3 regions of the Streptomyces sp. WP-1 genome follow, and region 3 is predicted to be linked to each of the others. Evidence: riboswitches for the same ligand, from Rfam matches in the RefSeq annotation. Region 3 holds a riboswitch; each other region holds the start of a gene.
The links. Region 3 has a riboswitch for thiamine pyrophosphate ahead of thiC (phosphomethylpyrimidine synthase ThiC). Riboswitches for the same ligand answer to the same signal wherever they lie in the genome.
Positions count from the first base shown of each region.

Region 1: another riboswitch for thiamine pyrophosphate. It lies ahead of thiO (glycine oxidase ThiO); the one in region 3 lies ahead of thiC (phosphomethylpyrimidine synthase ThiC).
Region 2: another riboswitch for thiamine pyrophosphate. It lies ahead of QHG49_RS10490 (thiamine ABC transporter substrate binding subunit); the one in region 3 lies ahead of thiC (phosphomethylpyrimidine synthase ThiC).

Region 1 is NZ_CP123923.1:5,806,007-5,813,625, reverse strand. It holds gene QHG49_RS25640 (NAD(P)/FAD-dependent oxidoreductase) at 1-820, shown strand, start outside; gene QHG49_RS25635 (hypothetical protein) at 917-1,831, opposite strand; gene metF (methylenetetrahydrofolate reductase [NAD(P)H]) at 1,888-2,811, opposite strand; gene thiE (thiamine phosphate synthase) at 2,946-3,593, opposite strand; gene QHG49_RS25620 (Rv2175c family DNA-binding protein) at 3,683-4,048, opposite strand; gene QHG49_RS25615 (NAD(P)/FAD-dependent oxidoreductase) at 4,151-5,383, opposite strand; gene QHG49_RS25610 (hypothetical protein) at 5,416-5,775, opposite strand; TPP riboswitch at 5,829-5,940, shown strand; gene thiO (glycine oxidase ThiO) at 5,938-7,125, shown strand; gene thiS (sulfur carrier protein ThiS) at 7,122-7,343, shown strand; gene QHG49_RS25595 (thiazole synthase) at 7,347-7,619, shown strand, end outside.
Region 2 is NZ_CP123923.1:2,499,531-2,507,149, reverse strand. It holds gene QHG49_RS10505 (phosphatidate cytidylyltransferase) at 1-805, shown strand, start outside; gene QHG49_RS10500 (VOC family protein) at 1,002-1,778, shown strand; gene rlmN (23S rRNA (adenine(2503)-C(2))-methyltransferase RlmN) at 2,054-3,160, shown strand; TPP riboswitch at 3,212-3,318, shown strand; gene QHG49_RS10490 (thiamine ABC transporter substrate binding subunit) at 3,389-4,459, shown strand; gene QHG49_RS10485 (iron ABC transporter permease) at 4,507-6,108, shown strand; gene QHG49_RS10480 (ABC transporter ATP-binding protein) at 6,108-7,124, shown strand; gene QHG49_RS10475 (maleylpyruvate isomerase N-terminal domain-containing protein) at 7,180-7,619, shown strand, end outside.
Region 3 is NZ_CP123923.1:4,113,026-4,120,644, forward strand. It holds gene QHG49_RS17860 (IclR family transcriptional regulator) at 1-822, shown strand, start outside; gene QHG49_RS17865 (SsgA family sporulation/cell division regulator) at 921-1,358, shown strand; gene QHG49_RS17870 (YibE/F family protein) at 1,477-2,985, opposite strand; TPP riboswitch at 3,058-3,235, shown strand; gene thiC (phosphomethylpyrimidine synthase ThiC) at 3,228-5,012, shown strand; gene QHG49_RS17880 (hypothetical protein) at 5,094-5,795, opposite strand; gene QHG49_RS17885 (metallophosphoesterase) at 5,986-7,065, opposite strand; gene QHG49_RS17890 (LacI family DNA-binding transcriptional regulator) at 7,382-7,619, opposite strand, start outside.

The sequences.
Region 1 (7,619 bases), 1.7 Mb from region 3:
CGGGATCCGGGAGTTGGCGCGTGCGGTGTACGAGCGGTGCCTGGCCCGGCGGGTGGAGTTCGTCTTCGGCGCCGAGATCACCCGGGTGCTGTTCGAGGACGGCCGGGCGGCCGGGGTCGAGCTGGCCGACGGGACCGTGGCCGAGGCGGACTTCGTGGTCGGGGCGGAGCCCTGGCGGCTGGGCGGCCTGGTGGAGGGGACGCCGTACGGACCGGGGGCGGTCGCGCCGGAGCCCGAGGACCGGTTCCCGGGGCGGATGGTGGTCTGCCTGGCCCTGCGCGGCGCCCGCGAGCCCGGTGCCGCGCATCGCACGGTGGTGCACTCGGCCGACACCGAGGGCGAGCTGGAGCTGTTCCGGCACGGCACCCCGCCGGGCCTGCCGACGGTCCGCGTCGACCGGCCGGACGACCCCGCGCTGCGCCCCGACGACACGCACGAGTCGATGGTGCTGACGGCGACGGTCCCGGCGGCGACGCGGTACGACTGGGGCGCGCCGGGTGTCGCCGACGCGTTCGCCGAGCGCATGATCACCGCCGCCGAGCGCGCGGTGCCCGAGCTGCGGGAGCGGATCCTGTGGCGCGAGGTGCGCACCCCGCTGGACACCGCGCGGGAGACGGGCGCCACCGGGGGCGCGGTCCCGCCGCCCGCGCTGGCCGCCCCCCGGGGCGTGCTGCACCCGGCCAACGCCACGGGGACACCGGGCCTGTTCGCCGTCGGCGGCTGGTCCCACCCGGGCGGCGGGCTGCCGCACGCGGGCATGTCGGGCGCGCTGGTGTCCGGGCTGATCGTGGAGGGACCGGACTTTCGGGGCTCACAGTGACCCGCGCGTGAGCCGGGCCCCGAACGGGAGTTGAGCCGCACCCGGGGCCCGAACCGCGCCCCGGCCGCGCCCCGGTCGGTACCCCCCCCCCGCGTCTCAGTAGCGGTACTGCTGCTCGTCGTACCCGGCGCCCGGCTGCTGCCGGCCGTGGCCCTGGTAGGGGTACGGCTGCTCCTGCGGGAGTTCGCCGCCCTCGCCCTCGTCGGTGCGCTGCTGCGGCACCCACACCCCGCCGGCCGGGGTCTCCCCGTAACCGCCGGTGGCGTACGGGTCCTGGGCGTAACCCTGCTGGCCGTACTGCTGGGCGTAGCCGGGGTCGTAGCCGTCGGCGGCGTAGGGCCGGCTGCCGATGTAGGGGTCCGAGTAGTTGGCGTAGCCCTGCTGGGGGGCGCCCTCGTAGCCGTACCCCTGCTGCTGCCCGTAGCCGGAGTAGTCGTAGGACTGGCCCTGCTGCTGGGCGGCGTGGGTGGCGGTGTCGCCGTAGACGCCGTAGTTGCCGGTGTCCTCGGGCAGGGGCTGCGGCTCGTAGACGGAGGCGCCGTCGGCCGGGGGACGCGCGGGCGAGAAGACGTCGTCGCGGTCGTAGTCGTCGTACGCGTCCGGGACGGAGCCGTCCGGGGCGTACGGGTCCTGACCGGGGGCCGGTTCGTCGGCGGGGCCGGCCGGTGCGGGCGCGGGGGCCTGCGCCGCCCGGGCGTTGCGGTCGCCGCGGCCGCGGCGGCGCTTGCTGCCGCCGGACTCCGCGGCGCCGGCCTCGGGCCGCCGGACCGCCCAGCCGGCCGCGAAGCCGCGGCGGAAGGAGAGCGTGACGAGGGTCTGACCGACGGCGAAGGCGATCGCGCCCGCGCCGATCACGAGGACGGACGGCATCATGACGCCGACCACCACCCCGAGGAAGCCGGCGAAGGCGAGCAGCCGCCAGCGCAGCCGCGCCTTGTACTGCAGCAGCACCTCGCCGAGCAACCACAGCGCGACGCCGCCGAATGCGATGTAGAGGACCGTCCAGCCCATGTACGCCCCTCTCCCAGTGGCCGTTACGCAGTGTGTCTCAACACCACGCGGCAGGTCTAGGCCTGCGGGGGGTGGTGCAGGCCCAGGTTCTCGTAGATCTCCAGGGTCGCCGTGGAGCTGTTGAGCGTGATGAAGTGCAGTCCGGGCACGCCTTCGGACAGCAGTCGCGCGCAGAACTCCGTGGCGAAGTCGATACCGATGGAGCGTACCGCCGCCGGATCGTCCTTCGCCGCGAGGATCCGCTCTTTCAGGACGTCAGGGAACTGAGCGTTGCTGAGCTTGGGCAGCCGCTCCAGCATGCGCACGCTGGTGACCGGCAGGATCTCCGGGATGACCGGGATGTCGCAACCCGCCTCCACCACCCGGTCGCGCAGCCGCAGATAGGACTCGGGCTGGAAGAACATCTGGGTGATGGCGTAGTCGGCGCCCGCCCGGCACTTGTCCACGAAGTGGGCGACATCGGTGTCCCAGTCCGCGGAGCGCGGGTGCATCTCCGGGAAGGCGGCGACGCCCACGCAGAAGTCGCCCGACTCCTTGATGAGGCGCACCAGTTCGGCCGCGTAGGTCAGGCCCTTGGGGTGGGCCACCCACGCGCCCATGGGGTCGCCGGGCGGGTCGCCGCGCACGGCGAGCATGTTGCGGATCCCGGCGTCGGCGTACTGGCCGATGATGTTGCGCAGTTCGGCGACGGAGTGGTCGACCGCGGTGAGGTGGGCGACCGGGGTGAGCGTGGTGTCGGCGACGATCTGCTGGGTCTCCCTGACGGTGCCCGCGCGGGTCGAACCGCCGGCGCCGTAGGTGACGGAGACGAAGTCGGGGGCGACCGCCTCGACCCTGCGCAGCGCGGTCCACAGGCTCCGCTCGCCCTTGGGGGTCTTCGGCGCCGAGAACTCGAAGGAGTACGTGGTCTTGCCGCCGGCGAGCATGTCACGCACGGTGCGCGCGCGATCAGTCCTGGTGGATGCGGTTCCGAGGGCCATACCCGCAGGTTAGCCAGGGGACGGCGGTCCCCCAACCGAACTCCGGAAATTTGCCCGAATTGTCGGCTTGTCGTCCACCCCTTGGGACGCGTCCCTGGGACAAGGCTTTGGGACACGCCCCCCGAGCGGGCTCGTCAGGACCGCCGCAGCCGCCGGGCGAACTCGGCGGCGGCGGCGCCAGGGTCGTCCGCCTCGGTGAGCGCGCGCACCACGACCACCCGGCGGGCCCCGGCCTCCAGGACCTCGTCCAGGTTGCCGAGGTCGATGCCGCCGATGGCGAACCAGGGGCGCTCGGTGCCGAGCGCGGCCGTGTACCGGACCAGGTCGAGGCCCGGGGCGGGGCGGCCGGGCTTGGTGGGGGTGGGCCAGCAGGGCCCGGTGCAGAAGTAGTCCACGCCGTCCTGGACGGCGGCTGCGGCGGCCTCGTCCTCGGCGTGGGTGGAGCGGCCGATCAGCACGTCGTCGCCGAGGATCGCGCGGGCCGCGGGGACCGGCAGGTCGCCCTGGCCGAGGTGGAGCACATCGGCGCCGGCGGCGTGCGCGACATCGGCCCGGTCGTTGACCGCGAGGAGCCGGCCGTGCCGGGCGCAGGCCTCGGCGAGGACCTCCAGGCAGGCCAGTTCCTCGGCGGCCTCCATGCCCTTGTCGCGCAGCTGCACGATGTCGACACCGCCGGCCAGCACCGCGTCCAGGAACTCCGGCAGGTCGCCCTGACGCCTGCGGGCGTCCGTGCACAGGTACAGCCGGGCGTCGGCGAGTTCGGCGCGGGCGGAGTCGGACATGCGTGGGCCCCCGGGGGTCGGTGTGTGCTGGGCGGGCGGTGGCGTACGGCGCGCGGGGCGTCGTACGCCACCCCCTCAGGTGGTCGGGCTCAGACGGCGAGCGCCTGGGCGCGGCGCTTCACCTCCGTGCCGCGATTCTCGCTGAGGGCCTGCGCGGGGGTGCCGGGCAGGGTCGGGTCGGGGGTGAAGAGCCATTCGATCATCTCTTCGGCCGTGAAGCCGTCGTCCCGCAGGAGCGTCAGGGTCCCGGTGAGGCCCTTGACGATCTGGTCGCCGTCGATGAAGGCGGCGGGGACGTGCAGCGCGCGGTTCTCACCCCGGCGTACGGCGATGAGCTGGCCGTCCTTGACCAGCTGCCGCACACGCGTCACCTCGATGCCGAACTGTTCGGCGATGTCGGGGAGGGTGAGCCAGGCGGGGACGAGAGCGTCGATCTTCGTGTCAATCTCGGTCACGGGTACAGGGTAGGCGCTCGGCCGGGAGCGGCGCTCTGTGCCGGTGGCCGAGCGCGGCTCCGTCGTGGCCGGTCGCGCGGTTCCCCGCGCCTCTTCGGGGCGCTAATCCGTCGTGGCGTCCTTCAGAGGGCGAGCCGGGTCCGCCACCGCCTCCGGGTCCAGGACGCGGCCCGCCTCGATCAGCTTGCGGCCCTGGGCGAGATCGCGCGGCCGGCCCACGGCCAGCAGGGCGACCAGGCGGCCCGCGCGCAGCCAGCACACCGTCCAGGCGGGTCCCGCGGGGTCGCCGCGCCACACCAGCCGGTCGGCGGCGGCATGGTGGCCCGCGTACTGGACGAAGCGGCCGAACTGCTCGGACCAGAAGTACGGCACCGGGTCGTAGACGGCGGTGCTCTCGCCGAGGATGCCCGCGGCGACGGTGCGCGGGCCCTGGAGGGCGTTGTCCCAGTGGTGCACGAGGAGGCGTTCGCCGTAGCGGGCCGAGGGGAAGGAGGCGCAGTCGCCGACGGCGTACACATCGGGCGCGGAGGCGCGCAGCCGGGCGTCGGTGACGACCTCGCCCGACGCGCCCAGCTCGATGCCGGAGCCGGTCAGCCAGCCGGTGGCGGGGCGGGCGCCGATGCCGACGACGACCGCGCCCGCGGGCAGCCGGGTGCCGTCGGCGAGCACCACCGCGCCGTCCTCGACGCGCTCCACGCGCGCGCCGGTGCGCAGTTCGGCGCCGCTGTCGGCGTACCAGCCGGCCATGGGGGCGGCGACCTCGGCGGGCAGCACCCCGGCGAGCGGCCGGTCGGCGGCCTCGACGACGGTCACCGCGCAGCCGGCCTCGCGGGCGGCGGTGGCGAACTCGGCGCCGATCCAGCCGGCGCCGACGACCACGATGTCGTGCTGCCGCGCGAGCACCGGTCGCAGCCGTTCGGCGTCGTCCAGGGTGCGCAGCAGATGCACGCCGGGGACGCCCTCGGTGCCGGGCAGGTTGACCGGTTCGGCGCCGGTGGCGAGCACCAGGACGTCGTACGGCACCGGGCCCGCCTCGGTGTCCAGTTCATGGTCGGCGGGGCGGGCGCCGAGGACCTCGCAGCCGAGCCTGAGGCCGACGCCGAGCGCGTCGAAGTCGAGGTCGAAGGCGGAGCCCTCGGCCTTGCCGAGCAGGACGGCCTTGGACAGCGGCGGCCGGTCGTACGGCTGGTGCGGTTCGGCGCCGACGACGGTCACGTCGCCCGCGAAACCCCGTTCCCGCAGGGCCACCGCGGTCTGCACCCCGGCCATGCCCGCGCCGGCGACGACCACGCGCCGGACCCCTGCCGTGCCCTCCTGGGCTGTCTGCTCGCTCACCCGATCACCATAGACAGTCGGCGATCAACCGGTCAGGGGGCGTGCGCGACGACCTGTTCCACGACGCTGGTGCCGGAGCCGGGTCCCGACTCCCACTCCCAGGTCTCCCAGGTCTCCTCCAGGCGCACCCCGCCGTCGGGCAGTTCCACGACCGTGGACACGCAGTGGCCGCAGGCCGTGCTGCCGTCGGTGCGCAGCTGCACGTACCGGAAGTCCAGGCGGTCGCCCGCGCGGGTGCCGGCCAGATGGCCGCGGACGATGTCGCCGCCCCGGTACTCGGCCCAGATCGCGCCGTCCTGCTCGTGGTAGGCGAAGCGGGTCCGGGTGCCGACCTGACCTGCGGACCGGTCGGCGACGGGGGCGAGGACCAGACCGTCGAGCGACGGGGCCATGACCGAGGGCTCCCTTACGGGTGGGGAGGGGGGCGGGCTAGGGTGGCCACCGTACAAGCACTCGCGGGAGCCCGGACGCACCGGGCTGAGAGGGAGGCTGGCGGCCTCCGACCGTACGAACCTGATCCGGGTCATGCCGGCGAAGGGAGGGGCTGGACGCCCATGTCCACACGTACGCCCGAAACCCCGGGACGCCCCGACGTCCTGGTCGTCGGGGGCGGGATCATCGGCCTCGTCACGGCCTGGCGCGCGGCGCGCCGGGGGCTCGCGACGGCCCTGGTGGATCCGGCTCCGGGCGGCGGGGCCGCGCAGGTCGCGGCCGGGATGCTGGCCGCGGTCACCGAACTGCACTACGGCGAGGAGACGCTGCTCGCCCTCAATCTGGAGTCGGCGCGCCGCTACCCCGGCTTCGTGGCCGAACTGACCGAGGCGAGCGGCCGGGACCTCGGCTACCGGCGCTGCGGCACCCTCGCGGTCGCGCTGGACGCCGACGACCGCGCCCATCTGCGGGAACTGCACGCCCTCCAGCAGCGCTGCGGCCTGGAGGCGGAGTGGCTGTCGGGGCGCGAGTGCCGCCGACTGGAGCCGATGCTGGCGCCCGGGGTGCGCGGCGGGCTGCGGGTCGACGGCGACCACCAGATCGATCCGCGCCGGCTGGCCGCGGCCCTGGTGATCGCGTGCGAGCGGGCCGGGGTGGTGTTCCACCGGGTGTGGGCGCAGCGGCTGGACGTCGTACGGGAGAGGGCCGTCGGGGTCACCGCAGCGGACGGGACGGCGCTCAGCGCCGGGCAGGTGGTGCTCGCGGGCGGCAGCCTCAGCGGGCGGCTCGCGGGGGTGCCCCCGGAGCTGGTGCCGCCGGTGCGGCCGGTGAAGGGGCAGGTGCTGCGGCTGGCGGTGCCCGAGCGGTACGCGCCGTTCCTCAGCCGGACGGTGCGGGCCGTGGTCCGGGGCGGCCAGCTGTATCTGGTGCCCCGGGAGAACGGCGAGCTGGTCGTCGGCGCCACCAGCGAGGAGCTGGGCTGGGACACGACGGTCACCGCGGGCGGCGTGTACGAGCTGCTGCGCGACGCGCACGAGCTGGTGCCGGGCATCACCGAGCTGCCGCTCACCGAGACCAGGGCCGGGCTGCGGCCCGGGTCCCCCGACAACGCGCCGCTGCTCGGGCCCTCGGGGCTCGACGGGCTGCTGCTGGCGACCGGGCACCACCGCAACGGGGTGCTGCTCACGCCGGTCACCGGGGATGTGATGGGGCAGTTGCTGGCGGGAGGCCCGCTGCCCGAGGAAGCCCGTCCGTTCACGCCGGAGCGCTTCGGCGCGCCGCGCGTCCAGCAGCTGGAGCAGACCGTATGAGCGCCGTGTCGTCCACCATCACCGTCTCCGTCAACGGGCAGCGCCGAAAGATCGCGCCGGGTACCGCGCTCGACGCCGTCGTACGGTCCCTCGTGCGGGCCCCCGCCGGGGTGGCGGCCGCCGTCAACGAGACGGTCGTACCGCGGACGGAGTGGGCCGGGACCGCGCTCGCCGAGGGCGACCGGGTCGAGGTGCTCACCGCGGTGCAGGGAGGCTGAGCCATGACCGAGGATCGCCTGGTCATCGGGGGTACGGCTGTCGGGTCGCGGTTGATCATGGGTACCGGCGGGGCGCCCAGCCTCGATGTGCTGGAGCGGGCGCTGGTGGCCTCCGGGACGGAGCTGACGACGGTCGCGATGCGGCGGGTCGAGCCGTCCGTGCACGGCTCGGTGCTGTCCGTGCTGGAGAAGCTCGGCATCCGGGTGCTGCCGAACACGGCGGGCTGCTTCACCGCCGGGGAGGCCGTGCTCACGGCGCGGCTCGCGCGGGAGGCG
Region 2 (7,619 bases), 1.6 Mb from region 3:
CCGCGACCTCAGCGCGGCCATAGGCGTCGGTGTTGGCCTCGGCGTGGTGATCATCGCGTCGCTGTTCATCGTCAAGGCCGTGTTCGTCGGTGTGATCGCGGTCGCCGTCGTCGTCGGACTGTGGGAGCTGACCAGCAGGCTCCAGGAGCGCAAGGGCATCAAGGCGCCGCTGGTGCCGCTCGCGGTCGGCGGTGCGGCGATGGTGGTCGCCGGCTATGTGCGCGGCGCCGAGGGCGCCTGGGTCGCCATGGCCCTCACCGCGCTCGCGGTGCTGGTCTGGCGGATGACGGAGCCACCGGAGGGCTACCTCAAGGACGTCACGGCCGGTGTCTTCGCGGCGTTCTACGTGCCCTTCCTGGCCACCTTCGTCGCGCTGCTGCTCACCGCGGACGACGGTCCCTGGCGGGTGCTGACCTTCCTGCTGCTCACCGTCGTCAGCGACACCGGCGCCTATGCCGTCGGCTGGCGCTTCGGAAAGCACAAGCTCGCCCCGCGGATCAGCCCCGGCAAGACCCGCGAGGGCCTGTTCGGCGCGGTGTCGTTCGCGATGGTCGTGGGCGCGCTGTGCATGCAGTTCCTGATCGACGGCGGCCACTGGTGGCAGGGCCTGCTGCTGGGCCTCGCGGTCGCGGCCAGCGCCACCCTGGGCGACCTCGGCGAGTCCATGATCAAGCGCGACCTGGGCATCAAGGACATGGGCACCCTGCTCCCGGGGCACGGCGGCATCATGGACCGCCTGGACTCCCTGCTGCCCACGGCTCCGGTGGTCTGGCTGCTGCTGGTGCTCTTCGTCGGCTCCACCTGACGAAACCCGGCATCGCGCGCCGACTCGGCCGTACGGGCCCCGTCCTGATCCCCAGGGCGGGGCCCGTCGTCGTACGGCGGTCCGCTCGTCCGGCCCTGCGCGGTGCCCCGCCCCTGACGCGCGGGCGCTCGTGTTTGGCCACACGATGGTGGCAAAGAGCGCCCCGTGGCGTGGCCCCTGGTAGGGAGAGCGAGAGATGCCCGAAGTCACCACCCCGTACGCGACCGGCACCCCGTGCTGGGTCGACCTGATGGCGTCGGACCAGCAGGCCGCGCTGGACTTCTACCGCGACCTGCTCGGCTGGCAGGGGCAGCCGGGGCCGGCCGGGTTCGGCGGCTACACGGTCTGCGAGCTGCATGGCAAGGCCGTGGCGGGCCTCGGCCCCAAGCCCCAGGACATGCCGGAACCGCCGCCCACCGTCTGGACCAGCTACCTGGCGTCCACCGACGCCGAGGCCACCCAGGACGCGATCGTCTCGGCCGGGGGCACCCTGCTCGTCCCGGTGATGGACGTCGGCGATCTCGGCCGCATGCTGATCGCCGCCGACCCGCAGGGCGCCGTCTTCGGCGTCTGGCAGCCCGGCGAGTTCTCCGGCGCCCAGGTGGTCAACGAGGCCGGCGCGCTCGTCTGGAACGAGCTGCACACCAACGACGTACCGGGTGCCACCGGCTTCTACGGCGAGGCGTTCGGCATCGAGATCGAGCCCATGGAGGGCGCGGACTCCTACTGGGCGCTGCTGGTCGGCGGCCGCGCGGTCGGCGGCGTCACCCGGCTCGCCGACGACCCGCCCGGCACCCCGGCCCACTGGCTGACCTACTTCGCGGTCGACGACGTCGACTCCACCGTGGACGCCCTGGTCAGAAGCGGCGGCACGGTCCTGGCCCCGCCCTTCGACATGATGGCCGGCCGCATGACCGTGGTCACCGACCCCCAGGGCGCCCCCTTCGCCCTGATCAAACCGAAACCGATGTGACCCACCCACGCCGACCGGGCCCCCGAGCCGACCGGCCCCCGACCCGACCCGCCCCCGGCCGGGCCGCCCCCGGCCGGGCCGCCCCCGGCCGGGCCGCCCCCGGCCGGGCCGCCCCCGGCCGGGCCGCCCCCGGCCGGGCCGCCCCCGGCCGGGCCGGGCCGGTCGGCCCCCGGCACCCGGCCGGGGGGCGGCCCGACCGGCCCGGCCCGGCCGCGATACGCGCCACAACCAGCGGCCCCAGGTCACCCCATTGGATCTGCGACACTGGTACCACCATGCCCAAGCCCGGAGAACTCACCTTTGTCGCGCCGCGCGGAGCCAAGAAGCCGCCGCGGCATCTCGCCGATCTCTCGCCCGCCGAGCGCAAGGAAGCGGTGGCCGGGATCGGTGAGAAGCCGTTCCGTGCCAAGCAGCTGTCGCAGCACTACTTCGCGCGGTACGCGCACGACCCGGAGCAGTGGACCGACATCCCGGCCGGCTCCCGGGAGAAGCTGCGCGAGGCGCTGTTCCCGGAGCTGATGACGGTCGTCCGGCATCTGGCGACCGACGAGGGCACCACCCGCAAGACGCTGTGGCGGCTGTTCGACGGCACCCTCGTGGAGTCCGTGCTGATGCGGTACCCGGACCGGGTCACCATGTGCATCAGCTCGCAGGCGGGCTGCGGGATGAACTGCCCCTTCTGCGCGACCGGCCAGGCGGGCCTGGACCGCAATCTGTCCACCGCGGAGATCGTCCACCAGATCGTGGACGGCATGCGGGCACTGCGCGACGGCGAGGTGCCGGGCGGCCCGGCGCGGCTGTCCAACATCGTGTTCATGGGCATGGGCGAGCCGCTCGCCAACTACAAGCGGGTCGTCGGCGCCATCCGCGCGCTCACCGACCCCGCGCCGGACGGCCTCGGCCTTTCCCAGCGCGGTATCACCGTCTCCACCGTCGGGCTGGTGCCGGCCATCCACCGGTTCTCCGACGAGGGCTTCAAGTGCCGCCTGGCGATCTCCCTGCACGCCCCCGACGACGAGCTGCGCGACACCCTCGTCCCCGTGAACACGCGGTGGCAGGTGCGCGAGGTGCTGGACGCCGGGTTCGAGTACGCCGAGAAGAGCGGGCGCCGGCTGTCGATCGAGTACGCGCTCATCCGCGACATCAACGACCAGGCGTGGCGCGGCGACCGGCTCGGCCGGCTGCTGCGCGGCAGGCCCGTGCACGTCAACCTCATTCCGCTGAACCCGACTCCGGGCTCCAAGTGGACGGCCTCGCGGCCCGAGGACGAGAAGGCGTTCGTGGAGGCGATCGCCGCGCACGGTGTGCCGGTGACGATCCGGGACACCCGTGGGCAGGAGATCGACGGAGCCTGCGGTCAGCTCGCCGCCACCGAGCGGTAGTCTGGGCCCGTTCCATCACATCTTCATCATTGAAATAGTCGAAACATCTTCATATTCCGACAGGGGAGCGCCACAGCGCTGAGAGTGCGGCACCAGGCCGCAGACCCTCTGAACCTCGCCCAGGTCATTCTGGGTAGGAAGTTCGGTCACTACTCAAGCTGTTGCGCCCTGTCCGGTTCCTCCGGACAGGGCCGCGTTCTTCCTGGCCGACCCCAGGAGGACAACCAAGTGCACAACAAGACCTTCGTGGTCGCGGCGGTCGGGCTCGGCCTGGTCGCGCTGTCCGCGTGCGGCGGGGCGCAGGGACAGGACGAGGCGGACGCCAAGACCGTCACCCTCGTCAGCCACGACTCGTGGGCCGTCTCCAAGAGCGTGCTCGCGGACTTCGAGAAGCGCTCCGGGTACAAGGTCCGCGTCCTCAAGGACGGCGACGCCGGACAGGCCGTCAACAAGGCCATCCTGACCAAGGACAACCCTCAGGGCGACGTCCTCTTCGGCGTCGACAACACCCTGCTCTCCCGCGCCCTCGACAACGGGCTGTTCCAGCCGTACACCGCCAAGGGCCTGGACAAGGTCGGCGCCCCGTACCAGCTCGACGGCAAGCACCGTGTCACGCCCGTCGACTACGGCGACATCTGCGTCAACTACGACAAGGCGTACTTCAGCGAGCACCACCTCGCCCCGCCGCAGTCGTACGCCGACCTCGCCAAGCCCGCGTACAAGAACCTCCTCGTCACCGAGAACGCGGCCACCGCCTCGCCCGGCCTCGGCTTCCTGCTCGGCAGCGCCGCGCGGTTCGGGGACCAGGGCTGGCAGGACTACTGGAAGAAGCTCAAGGCCAACGGCGTCAAGGTCGTCGACGGCTGGGAGCAGGCCTACTACCAGGAGTTCTCCGGCTCCTCGGAGGGCAAGAAGGCCGGCGGCGACCGCCCGCTCGTCGTGTCGTACGCCTCCTCCCCGCCCGCCGAGGTGATCTACGCCAAGAAGCGCCCCGCCACCGCCCCGACCGGCGTGGCCACCGGCACCTGCTTCCGCCAGATCGAGTTCGCCGGGCTGCTGAGCAACGCGAAGAACCCCAAGGGCGCCAAGGCGTTCCTCGACTTCCTGGTCTCCAAGGAGTTCCAGGAGGACATGCCGCTGAACATGTATGTCTACCCGGTCGTCGCGGGTGCCCGGGTGCCCGCCGACTTCACGAAGTACGGTCCGGCCGCCCGGCACCCCGAGACGATGGCCCCCGGGAAGATCGCCGCCAACCGTGATCAGTGGGTCAAGACGTGGACGTCACTCGTACTGAAGTGACCGCCCGCGCGCGGACACGGCGCGGGAGCGCGGCGCGGCTGGGGCTGATGGCCCTGCCCGTCGCGTTCTTCGCCGTGTTCTTCGCCTGGCCCGTCGCCGCCATCGTGGCCCGCGGACTGGAGACCGGCGGCGCCTGGCAGTTCGGGCGGATCGCGGACGTCGTCACCCAGCCGGACATCCGGCACGTGCTCTGGTTCACCACCTGGCAGGCGCTCGCCTCCACCGCGCTCACCCTGCTGCTCGCGCTGCCCGCCGCGTTCGTCTTCGCCCGCCTCGACTTCCCCGGCAAACAGGTGCTGCGGGCCGTCGTCACCGTCCCGTTCGTGCTGCCCACCGTCGTCGCCGGCAGCGCCTTCCTCGCGCTCGTCGGCCACGGCGGACTGCTCGACCAGCTGTGGGGCGTACGCCTGGACACCACCGTGTGGGCGATCCTGCTCGCGCACGTCTTCTTCAACTACGCGGTCGTCGTACGGACCGTGGGCGGACTGTGGGCCCAGCTCGACCCGCGCCAGGAGGAGGCCGCGCGGATGCTCGGCGCCTCGCCGTTCGCCGCGTGGCGGAAGGTGACCCTGCCCGCCCTCGCGCCCGCCGTGGCCGCCGCCGCGCTGATGGTGTTCCTGTTCACCTTCACCTCCTTCGGCGTCGTCCAGATCCTCGGTGGCCCCACCTTCTCCACCCTCGAAGTGGAGATCTACCGGCAGACCTCCGAGGTCTTCGACCTGACCACGGCCGCCGTCCTCACCCTCGTCCAGTTCGCCGCCGTCGGCGCGATCCTCGGCGTCCACGCCTGGACGGTACGGCGCCGGGAGAGCGCCCTGCGCCTGGTCGACCCCCGGCTCACCGCGCGCCGGCCGTGCGGCACCGGGCAGCGGGCGCTGCTCGCCGGCGTCCTCGCCACCGTGGCGCTGCTCCTGGTGCTGCCGCTCGCCGTCCTCGTCCGCCGCTCCCTCGACGCCCCCGGCTTCGGCTACTACCGGGCGCTGACCCGCACCGACGGCGGTACGTTCCTGGTGGCGCCGGTGCACGCGGTGTGGACCTCGCTCCAGTACGCCGTCGCCGCCACCGCCATCGCCGTGCTGATCGGCGCCCTCGCCGCCGCCGCGCTGGCCCGCCGGGACGCGGGCCGCCTGGTGCGGGGCTTCGACGCGCTGCTGATGCTGCCGCTCGGGGTGTCCGCCGTGACCGTCGGCTTCGGCTTCCTGATCGCCCTCGACAAGCCGCCGCTGGACCTGCGCCAGTCCTGGATCCTGGTGCCGCTCGCCCAGGCCCTGGTCGGCGCCCCCTTCGTGGTCCGCACCATGCTGCCGGTGCTGCGCGCGGTCGACACCCGGCTGCGGGAGGCGGCGGCCGTGCTCGGGGCCTCGCCCTGGCGGGTGTGGCGGGAGATCGATCTCCCGCTGGTACGGCGGGCGTTGCTGGTCGCGGCGGGGTTCGCGTTCGCCGTCTCGCTCGGCGAGTTCGGCGCGACCGTGTTCATCGCCCGGCCCGACAACCCGACCCTGCCGGTCGCCGTGGCCCGGCTGCTCAGCCGCCCCGGGGACCTCAACTACGGCCAGGCGATGGCCCTTTCGACCATTCTGATGGTGGTGTGCGCCGCCGCCCTGCTCCTCCTGGAGCGGCTGCGGACGGACCGGACAGGGGAGTTCTGATGCTGAGCCTTCAGGGCGCGACCGTGCGCTTCGGCGGGCGGGCCGTGCTGGACGCGGTGGACCTGGAGGTCGCCGAGCACGAGGTGGTGTGCGTGCTCGGGCCCAGCGGCAGCGGCAAGTCCACCCTGCTGCGGGCGGTCGCCGGGCTCCAGGCCCTCGACGCCGGGCGGGTGTCGCTCGCCGGACGGGACCAGGGCGGGGTGCCCGCGCATCGGCGCGGGGTCGGCCTGATGTTCCAGGACCACCAGCTCTTCCCGCAGCGCGACGTCGGCGCCAACGTGGCGTTCGGGCTGCGGATGCACGGCGTGGCGAAGGGCGAACGGGACGCCCGGGTGGGCGAGTTGCTGGAACTGGTCGGGCTGCCGGGCGCGGCCCGCCGGTCGGTGGCCGCGCTGTCCGGCGGCGAGCAGCAGCGCGTCGCCCTCGCCCGCGCGCTCGCCCCCCGGCCCCGGCTGCTGATGCTGGACGAACCCCTCGGTCAGCTCGACCGCTCCCTGCGCGAACGCCTCGTGGTCGAACTCCGGGAACTCTTCGGCCGGTTGGGTACGACCGTGCTCGCCGTCACCCACGACCAGGGCGAGGCGTTCGCGCTGGCCGACCGGGTGGTGGTGATGCGGGACGGCCGGATCGCCCAGTCCGGCACGCCACTTGAGGTCTGGCAGCGGCCCGCCGACGCGTTCGTGGCCCGCTTCCTCGGCTTCGAGAACGTGGTCCCGGCGACGGTCACGGGCACGGCCGCCGACAGCCCCTGGGGGAAACTGCCGGTCCCGCAGGACGCCCCGCAGGGTGCCAGGACCCTGCTCGTCCGGCCCGCAAGCGTACGGCTCGTCCCCGCCGGCACCGGGCTGACCTGCACGGTCGCCGCCCGCACCTTCAAGGGCACCCATGTCGCCGTCCATCTCCAGCCGCAGGACGGTCCCCGCCTCGAAGCGGCCTGCGCGCTGCGGGACGCGCCGGAGAGCGGGGACACGGTGGGCGCGGAGTTCGACGCGGCCGAAATCGTCGTGCTCGACTGATCGCCCGCGACCTGGGGTGGGCCCATGAATCACCTCACGCACGAGCGGTACTGCGATGAAATCGCCCTCCAGGGAACCGGTCGCCTCCGGCGCGGATCTGTCGGCCACCGTGCCGACCTGCCCGGAGCGGACGCTGCAACAGCTCGTCCGGCACACGGGCGGCGCCCTGCGCTGGTCCGGCACGCTGGTGCGGGAGCGGGCCCAGGAGATGATCCCGTGGGACCGGATCCCGCTCCGCGGCGGCCCCGAGGAGCAGGGCGATCCGGTTTCCGGGCGCGCCGGACGGCCTACGAGATCACCGCCCACCGCCCGGACGCGGCGCTCACCGTCGGGGCGCCGTACGAGGTCGCGCCCGATATCGCCGCCGACGCGCTGGACGAGTGGCTGGAGCTGGTGGAGTGGGCGCGGCGTACCGGCGCTGGTGCGTGGGCCGCGGATCCGCACGGGCCCGGCCGCGGCATCCAGCTGCACGCCACCGACGCCGAACCGGCGCTG
Region 3 (7,619 bases):
CTCCCCGCCCAGCCACGCCCCCGCACCCCACCGGCCCGGCGGCCGTCCGGGATGGCCGTCCCGCCGCAGCCGGCCCCCGCGACCCTCATCGGCTCCGTGCAGCGCGCCATGCGGCTGCTGGAGACCGTCGCGGCCCATCCCTACGGCGCCCCGGCCAAGCAGCTCGCCCGCGCGACCGGCCTGGCCCTGCCCACCACCTACCACCTGCTGCGCACCCTGGTGCACGAGGGCTATCTGCGCCGGGACAAGGGTCTCTTCTTCCTCGGCGACGCGGCCGAGCGGCTGAGCAGCAGCGGGGCGCGGGAGAAACGTCGCGGCAGAGTCGCGGACACCCTCGCGCACTGGCGCGATTCCATCGGCGCCCCGATGTACTACGCGATGTACCGGGACGGCGAGATCGAGGTTCTCTGCGTCGCCGACTCCCGTGAGTCCCCCGCAGCCGAGGAGTGGGCCGACTTCCGCGAGACCGGGCACGCGCACGCCATCGGGCAGTGCCTGCTCTCCCAGCTGGACGAGGAAGCCCGGCGCGAGTACCTCGCCCGCTATCCGGTGCAGGCCCTCACGCCCTACACCGTGCGGGACAGCGACGCCCTGCTGAGGCGGCTGGCCCGGGTGCGGCGCATGGAACCGGTGACGGAGCGCCAGGAGTACGCGCTCGGCACGGTCTGCGCCGCGGTCCCCATCACGGCCGGCGCGACCGCGGCCACCATGGCCCTCTCCCTCCCGGTCCATCAGGCCGACCGGCTGTTGCCCGCGGTACAGCGGCTGCAAACGGAGATCGGGCGGAATCTGGGATCCCTGACCCTCTCTATCAGTATCTGAAAACTTACTCCTTGTGATCCACCGTGTACTTTCAGCAAGATTTACCACGGTCAGAGGGATCAAACCCGGCCAGTCGATGTCATATGACGGGGTAGGCGATGCGCGAGTCCGTACAGGCAGAGGTCATGATGAGCTTTCTCGTCTCGGAGGAGCTCTCCTTCCGCATTCCGGTGGAGTTGCGCTACGAGACCGGCGATCCCTACGCCGTGCGGCTCACCTTCCATCTGCCCGGCGATGCCCCGGTGACCTGGGTCTTCGGTCGGGAACTGCTGATCGACGGCGTCGGCCGGCCGTGCGGGGAGGGGGATGTGCGGATCTCCCCCGTCGAGGCCGAGGTGCTGGGCGAGGTGCTGATCAGGCTTCAGGTCGGCAGCGACCAGGCCCTGTTCCGCTCGTCGGCGGCGCCGCTCGTGGCCTTCCTCGATCGCACGGACAAGCTGGTGCCGCTCGGACAGGAAGGCGCGCTCGCCGACTTCGACGCGCATCTGGACGAGGCGCTGGACCGCATTCTCGCCGAGGAGCAGAGCGCGGGCTGAGACGCCGAGGGACGGGGCGCGGACGCTCCGCCCGGTGCCACGGGGCCGTGCAGTAACGCTTCTTCAGACGGCCCGGTCCTCAGAAGGACCGGTTCCCTGCCGAGCGGCCCGCTCCGCCTCACCGCTTCCGGCGCCGCCCCCGGCCGCCACGGGCCGGCAGGGGCTGGGTGCCGGTCGAGGCTCCCGCACCCGGGGCGCTCCGGTCGGCCGCCACCACCAGGGCGGCGAGCGCGGTGGTGACCGGCACCGAGGCGACCAGCCCGATGGAGCCGACCAGGGTGCGCACGATCTCCTCGGCCACCAGTTCGCTGTTGGCCACCGTCCCCACGCTGCTCTGCGCGATGGAGAACAGCAGCAGCAGCGGCAGCGCGGCACCGGCGTAGGCGAGCACGAGGGTGTTGACGACGGACGCGATGTGGTCGCGGCCGATGCGGATGGCCGCCCGGTACAGACCGCGCGGGCCCATCGTGGGGTTGGCCTCGTGCAGCTCCCACACGGCGGAGGTCTGGGTGACCGTCACATCGTCCAGGACACCGAGCGATCCGATGATGACGCCGGCCAGCAGCAGACCGCTCATGTCGATCTTCGGGTACAGCCCGTGGATCAGACCGGTGCTGTCGTCCGTGTTGCCGGTCAGGGCGGCCCAGCCGATGAACACGGAGCCGAGCAGACCGATCAGGGTCAGCGAGATCAGCGTGCCGAGCACCGCCACCGACGTACGGGCCGACAGGCCGTGGCACATGTACAGGGCGATCAGCATGATGGCGCTCGACCCGATCACCGCCACCAGCAGGGGATTGGAGCCCTGGAGGATCGCGGGCAGGATGAACTGGTTCAGCACCAGGAAGCTCACCGCCAGCGCCACGAGGGCCATGACCCCGCGCAGCCGGCCCACCACCACGACGGCGAGCGCGAAGATGCCCGCGAGCAGTGCCATGGGGAACTTGCGGTTCACATCGGCGACCGAGTACTGGAGGTCCTTCGGAGCGGTGGGCTCGTAGGCGGCGACCACCTGCTCGCCCTGGTGCAGCTGCCGGGGCTGGTCGGGCTGCACGATCTCGGTGAACGTACGGCCCTTGTCCTTGCCGGTGTCGACCCGGACGGTCGCCCTCTTGCAGGTGCCGCCGGACGACTGACCCGCCGAGGCACCGCCGGCGGCAACACCGCCGGGTGCCCCGCCGCCGGCGTTCACCGAGGCGCAGCTCACCTCGACCAACCGGGTCACGGTGGCCTGCTGGGTCTGCCGGTCGAAGCCGACCCCGCTGTGCTTGTGCGAGGGGGCGCCGCCGGGCCAGAGCACCACCAGACCGGCCACGACCGCCGCGGTGAACGGGACGAGGATCGCCGCGATCACCTTGCGCAGATGCCGGGAGACGGGCGCGGCGGGGCCATGGCTGTGACCGTGCCCGTGGCCGGAGCCGTGTCCGTGGTCCGTGCCGTGGCCGTGTCCGCGCCCGTGGTCGTGGGCCCGGGCGGAAACCGGGGGCTGGGCCGGTGCCGGAGCCTGGGCGTGGCCATGGCCGTGGCGGTGCCCCTGGCCCTGGTTCTGGCCCTGGCTCGGGGGCTCCGAGCCGTCGTGCCGACGCGGGCCGGGCGGCTGGTACGGGTGCTGGTCCATCCGGGTCATCGCCAGATCATCGCAAGAAGCGGGGAGGGCCCACTGTTCATCGCGTCACGGATGACGCTAGCGTGGAGACACCTTTGCACACGCGGGAGCTCGGAGCACCGGGCTGAGAGGGCGCTGACCTCCGTAGAAGCGATGTTTCACGTGGAACATGCGATGTTCCCCGGGAGACCTCGGACGACGGAAGCCGCTGCGTCGACCGCCGAACCTGTTACCGGGTAATGCCGGCGTAGGGAGTAGGTCTCATGACCAACAAGGACGTACGCACGCCTGCCTCCGTCCAGGACGAGATGTCCTCGGAGGCCGGGAAGTCCATCGGCTGGCACAAGGCGTATGTCGAGGGCTCGCGCCCCGACCTGCGCGTGCCGGTCCGTCAGGTGCACCTCACCAACGGGCAGTCGGTCACGCTGTACGACACGTCGGGCCCGTACACCGATCAACTCGTCGACACCGACGTCCGCCGGGGGCTGTCGCCGCTGCGGGAGAACTGGATCATCGCCCGCGGCGACACCGAGGAGTACGCGGGCCGTCCCGTCCGTCCCGAGGACGACGGCATCAAGCACACCTCGCCGCGCGGCGGGCTGCGCAACCTGGACGCGGTCTTCCCGGGTCGTCCGCGTCAGCCGCGCCGGGGCCGGGGCGGGCAGGCGGTGACACAGCTCGCGTACGCGCGCCGGGGCGAGATCACGCCCGAGATGGAGTTCGTGGCCCTCCGGGAGAACGTCTCGCCCGAGGTGGTCCGCGAGGAGATCGCGGCGGGCCGGGCGGTGCTGCCGGTCAACGTCAACCACCCGGAGATCGAGCCGATGATCATCGGCAAGCGGTTCCTGGTGAAGGTGAACGCCAACATCGGCAACTCCGCGGTGACGTCCTCCATCGAGGAGGAGGTCGAGAAGATGACCTGGGCGACCCGCTGGGGTGCCGACACGGTCATGGACCTCTCCACCGGCCGCAACATCCACACCACCCGCGAGTGGGTGCTGCGCAACTCCCCCGTCCCGATCGGCACGGTGCCGCTCTACCAGGCGCTGGAGAAGGTCGACGGCAGGGCGGAGGAGCTGACCTGGGAGATCTACAAGGACACCGTCATCGAACAGGCCGAGCAGGGCGTGGACTACATGACGGTCCACGCGGGCGTGCGGCTGCCGTTCGTACCGCTCACGGCCAATCGCAAGACCGGCATCGTCTCGCGGGGCGGCTCCATCATGGCCGCGTGGTGCCTGGCGCACCACAAGGACTCGTTCCTGTACGAGAACTTCGAGGAGCTGTGCGAGATTCTCGCCGCCTACGACGTCACGTACTCGCTGGGCGACGGGCTGCGGCCCGGGTCCATCGCGGACGCCAATGACGAGGCCCAGTTCGCGGAGCTGCGCACGCTCGGGGAACTCGGCCGGATCGCCCGCCGGTTGAACGTACAGACGATGATCGAGGGCCCCGGGCACGTCCCGATGCACAAGATCAAGGAGAACATCGATCTCCAGCAGGAGATCTGCGACGAGGCCCCGTTCTACACGCTCGGCCCGCTGACCACGGACATCGCACCGGCGTACGACCACATCACCTCCGGCATCGGCGCCGCGATGATCGCCTGGTGGGGCACGGCGATGCTCTGCTACGTCACGCCGAAGGAACACCTGGGCCTGCCCAACCGGGACGACGTCAAGACCGGCGTCATCACTTACAAGATCGCCGCCCACGCGGCCGACCTCGCCAAGGGGCACCCGGGCGCGCAGGACTGGGACGACGCCCTCTCGGACGCGCGCTTCGAGTTCCGCTGGGAGGACCAGTTCAACCTGGCCCTCGACCCGGTCACGGCCCGCGAGTTCCACGACGAGACCCTTCCGGCCGAGCCCGCCAAGACGGCCCACTTCTGCTCCATGTGCGGCCCGAAGTTCTGCAGCATGAAGATCTCGCAGGACATCCGGCGCGAGCACGGCGGCAACCGGACCGAGATCGAGGAGGGCATGGCCCAGAAGTCGAAGGAGTTCGCCGAGGCGGGGAACCGGGTGTACCTGCCGATCGCGGACTGACGGGGACGTGAGCGCCGCTCCGGCCGGGCCACCGGCCGCGGAGCGGCGCTTCGTCGGGCCGAAGGACCCCGCCCGGTGGGGTCAGTCCGGCTGGTGTTCCGGGTCGGCGTGTTCCGAGCCGGTGTGGTCGGGGTGGTCGGCGAGGGCTTCCTGGAGGAAGGGGAGGATGCCGCGTTCCCTAAGGGCGGTCTCCCAGGCGGTTCTGGCTCTGGCGACCTCCTCGGTGGCGGCGTCGCGGGCCCGGGATTCGGGGGAGGAGCCGTTGCGCAGGGCGGTCAGGAGCAGTCCGACGGCGGCGACGAGGAGCGCGGCCACGGTCAGGGCCCCGAACACCCAGCCGGCGGTGAGCATGGTGCCGGCGAAGGACTGTCCGGGGTCCAGGGTTCTCAGGATGTAGCCGATGAGCAGGAATATCACCGCCGCGGTCGCGGACAGCAGCGGTGCCAGGACGGCGACGACCGCGACCGCGCCCGCGCCGTGTGCGGCGGCGAGATCCGTCGCGGCCGGATCCGGCTCGGCGGGGGCGGCATCGGCCGCGCCCAGGGCCTGTTCCGGGTGGCGCAGTTCGTCGCGAACGCGCACATAGCGCTGGTACTCGACGGCCGCGGCCGCCGTGATGAGCGCGGACGCGGCGATGGCCATGGTGCGCAGTTGCGCGGGGTTGAGCCGCTGTCCCACGGCGGCCAGTTCCGGTCGGTGCGGTGCGGAGCGCAGAACCTCGTCGAGGAGCCGCTCGAACTCCCGGTGGTCCTCGCTCCGCAGGTGCTGCGGAAGGCTGTTCATGTGTGCATCCCCCGATGCTCCGTAGGGCTTGGGGCTCGCGCAGCGGCGAGCCGTCGGGCAGAAACGGAGGGGAGCCTGCTACGGATAAGCCGATGGTAGAGCCGTGACGGCGCGTGGTGACAGGGGATTGCCGGAAATTGCGTCCCGGCCTGTGTGTACTCCGGTGCGCCGGGGGCCGCCCGGGGAACGGTCAGCGCTCCAGCGGGAGTTGCCTCACCAGCAGCTTTCCGGCCATGGTCACTCCGCCGTCCATGGCGATGGCGAGCCCGTCGGCGTAGACATGCGGCCCCTCGACCACCGGATCGTCGGTCTCCTCGCCGTCCTCGGAGCCCACTTCGCCCAGCAGGTAGGGGATGGGGCTGTGGCCGTGCACGATCCGGTTGCCGCCGTAGGTGTCCAGCAGGGAGCGCACGGCGTCGGCGCCGCCCTCGTCGCGGAAGGAGAAGCGCTTGGTGAGCTTGCGGAACAGGTCCCAGCACTCGTCCGCGTCATTGCGGGTGAGCCGCTCGCGGACGGTGTCGTTGACGGCCTCGATGGAATCGCCGTAGTCGAGGTAGGCGGTGGTGTCGGAGTGCACCAGCAGATAGCCGTCGACCTCCTCCAGCGCGTCGAGGCGGGCCATCCACTGGAGATGGTGGTCCTGGAGGCGGTCCATGTCGGTCTTCTGGCCGCCGTTGAGCAGCCAGGCCGCCTGGAACGTGGCGGTGCCCGCACCGGAGTTGACGGGTGTGTCGCCGAACCGCTTGGCGCCGAGCAGCAGCAGCTCGTGGTTGCCCATGAGGGCCTTGCAGTAGCCGCCGGCCGCGGCCGCCTCGGCGGACAGCCGCATCACCAGGTCGATGACGCCGATGCCGTCCGGGCCGCGGTCGGTGAAGTCGCCGAGGAACCACAGCCGGGTGGTGCCGGCGCACCACTGGCCCGCGCCGTCGATCAGCCCCTGCTCTCGCAGGGCGGCCATCAGCTCGCCGAGATAGCCGTGCACATCGCCGACGACGAAGAGCGGGCCGGGTCCCGCCGCGGGCCCCGGGGCCGGGGCGGCGGGCGCCGGGTCGACGGGGACCTGGAGCGTGTCGCCGCGGTTGATCACCGGCAGATCGCGCTGGGTGGGTGTGTACGCCTCGGGGTACGACTCCTCGGCGGGCGGCGCGCCCTCGTCCTGCTGCGTGTGGGTGACGTACGGACCGGACTCGTGGACGTACGCGGGCACCCGGAAGTCGCGCAGCGTCGCCGTCCGCTCCACCTCGGGTCCCTGACCGGCCCCCTGAGTCATCAGACCCCTCCACCATCGCGCCGCATCTGCACCGCTTCGGACTGCCTGGTCGCAGCGGTCCGCGGTGTCGTGGGCCCATCATAGGAATGCGCGTCGTGCCATGTGATGACCCAGGGGTGGTGAATCGGAACAAGACTCCGCTTCGCCGCGGCTTTCGCCCCGTTTGGGCAGGTGTTCGGCGGTGATCGGAGGACCGCCGGCCCGGTGCGGTCCGCGCGGCGGCGCGGTCGAACGGCGTCCGGGCCGCCGCCGAACACCGTCCCCGCCGCCGCCCGGACCGTCCCCGGACGTCTTCCGCGCCGCCGCGCGGACCGTCCTACGTGTCGTCCGGAGAACGCGGCGGACTGACCGTCGTGCGCGGGGGCCGCCGCTGGGAGGACGTGCGCACGATCAGCTCGGTCGGTATGACCTGCTCGACCGGTTGCTCCGACTCCACACCCTCGATCGCGTCGATGAGCAGCTGGACGACGGCCGTGCCGATGCGGCGCGGCTTGAGCGAGAGCGTGGTGACCGGCGGCTCGGTGCTGGCGTACACGGTGGACTCGCTGCAGCAC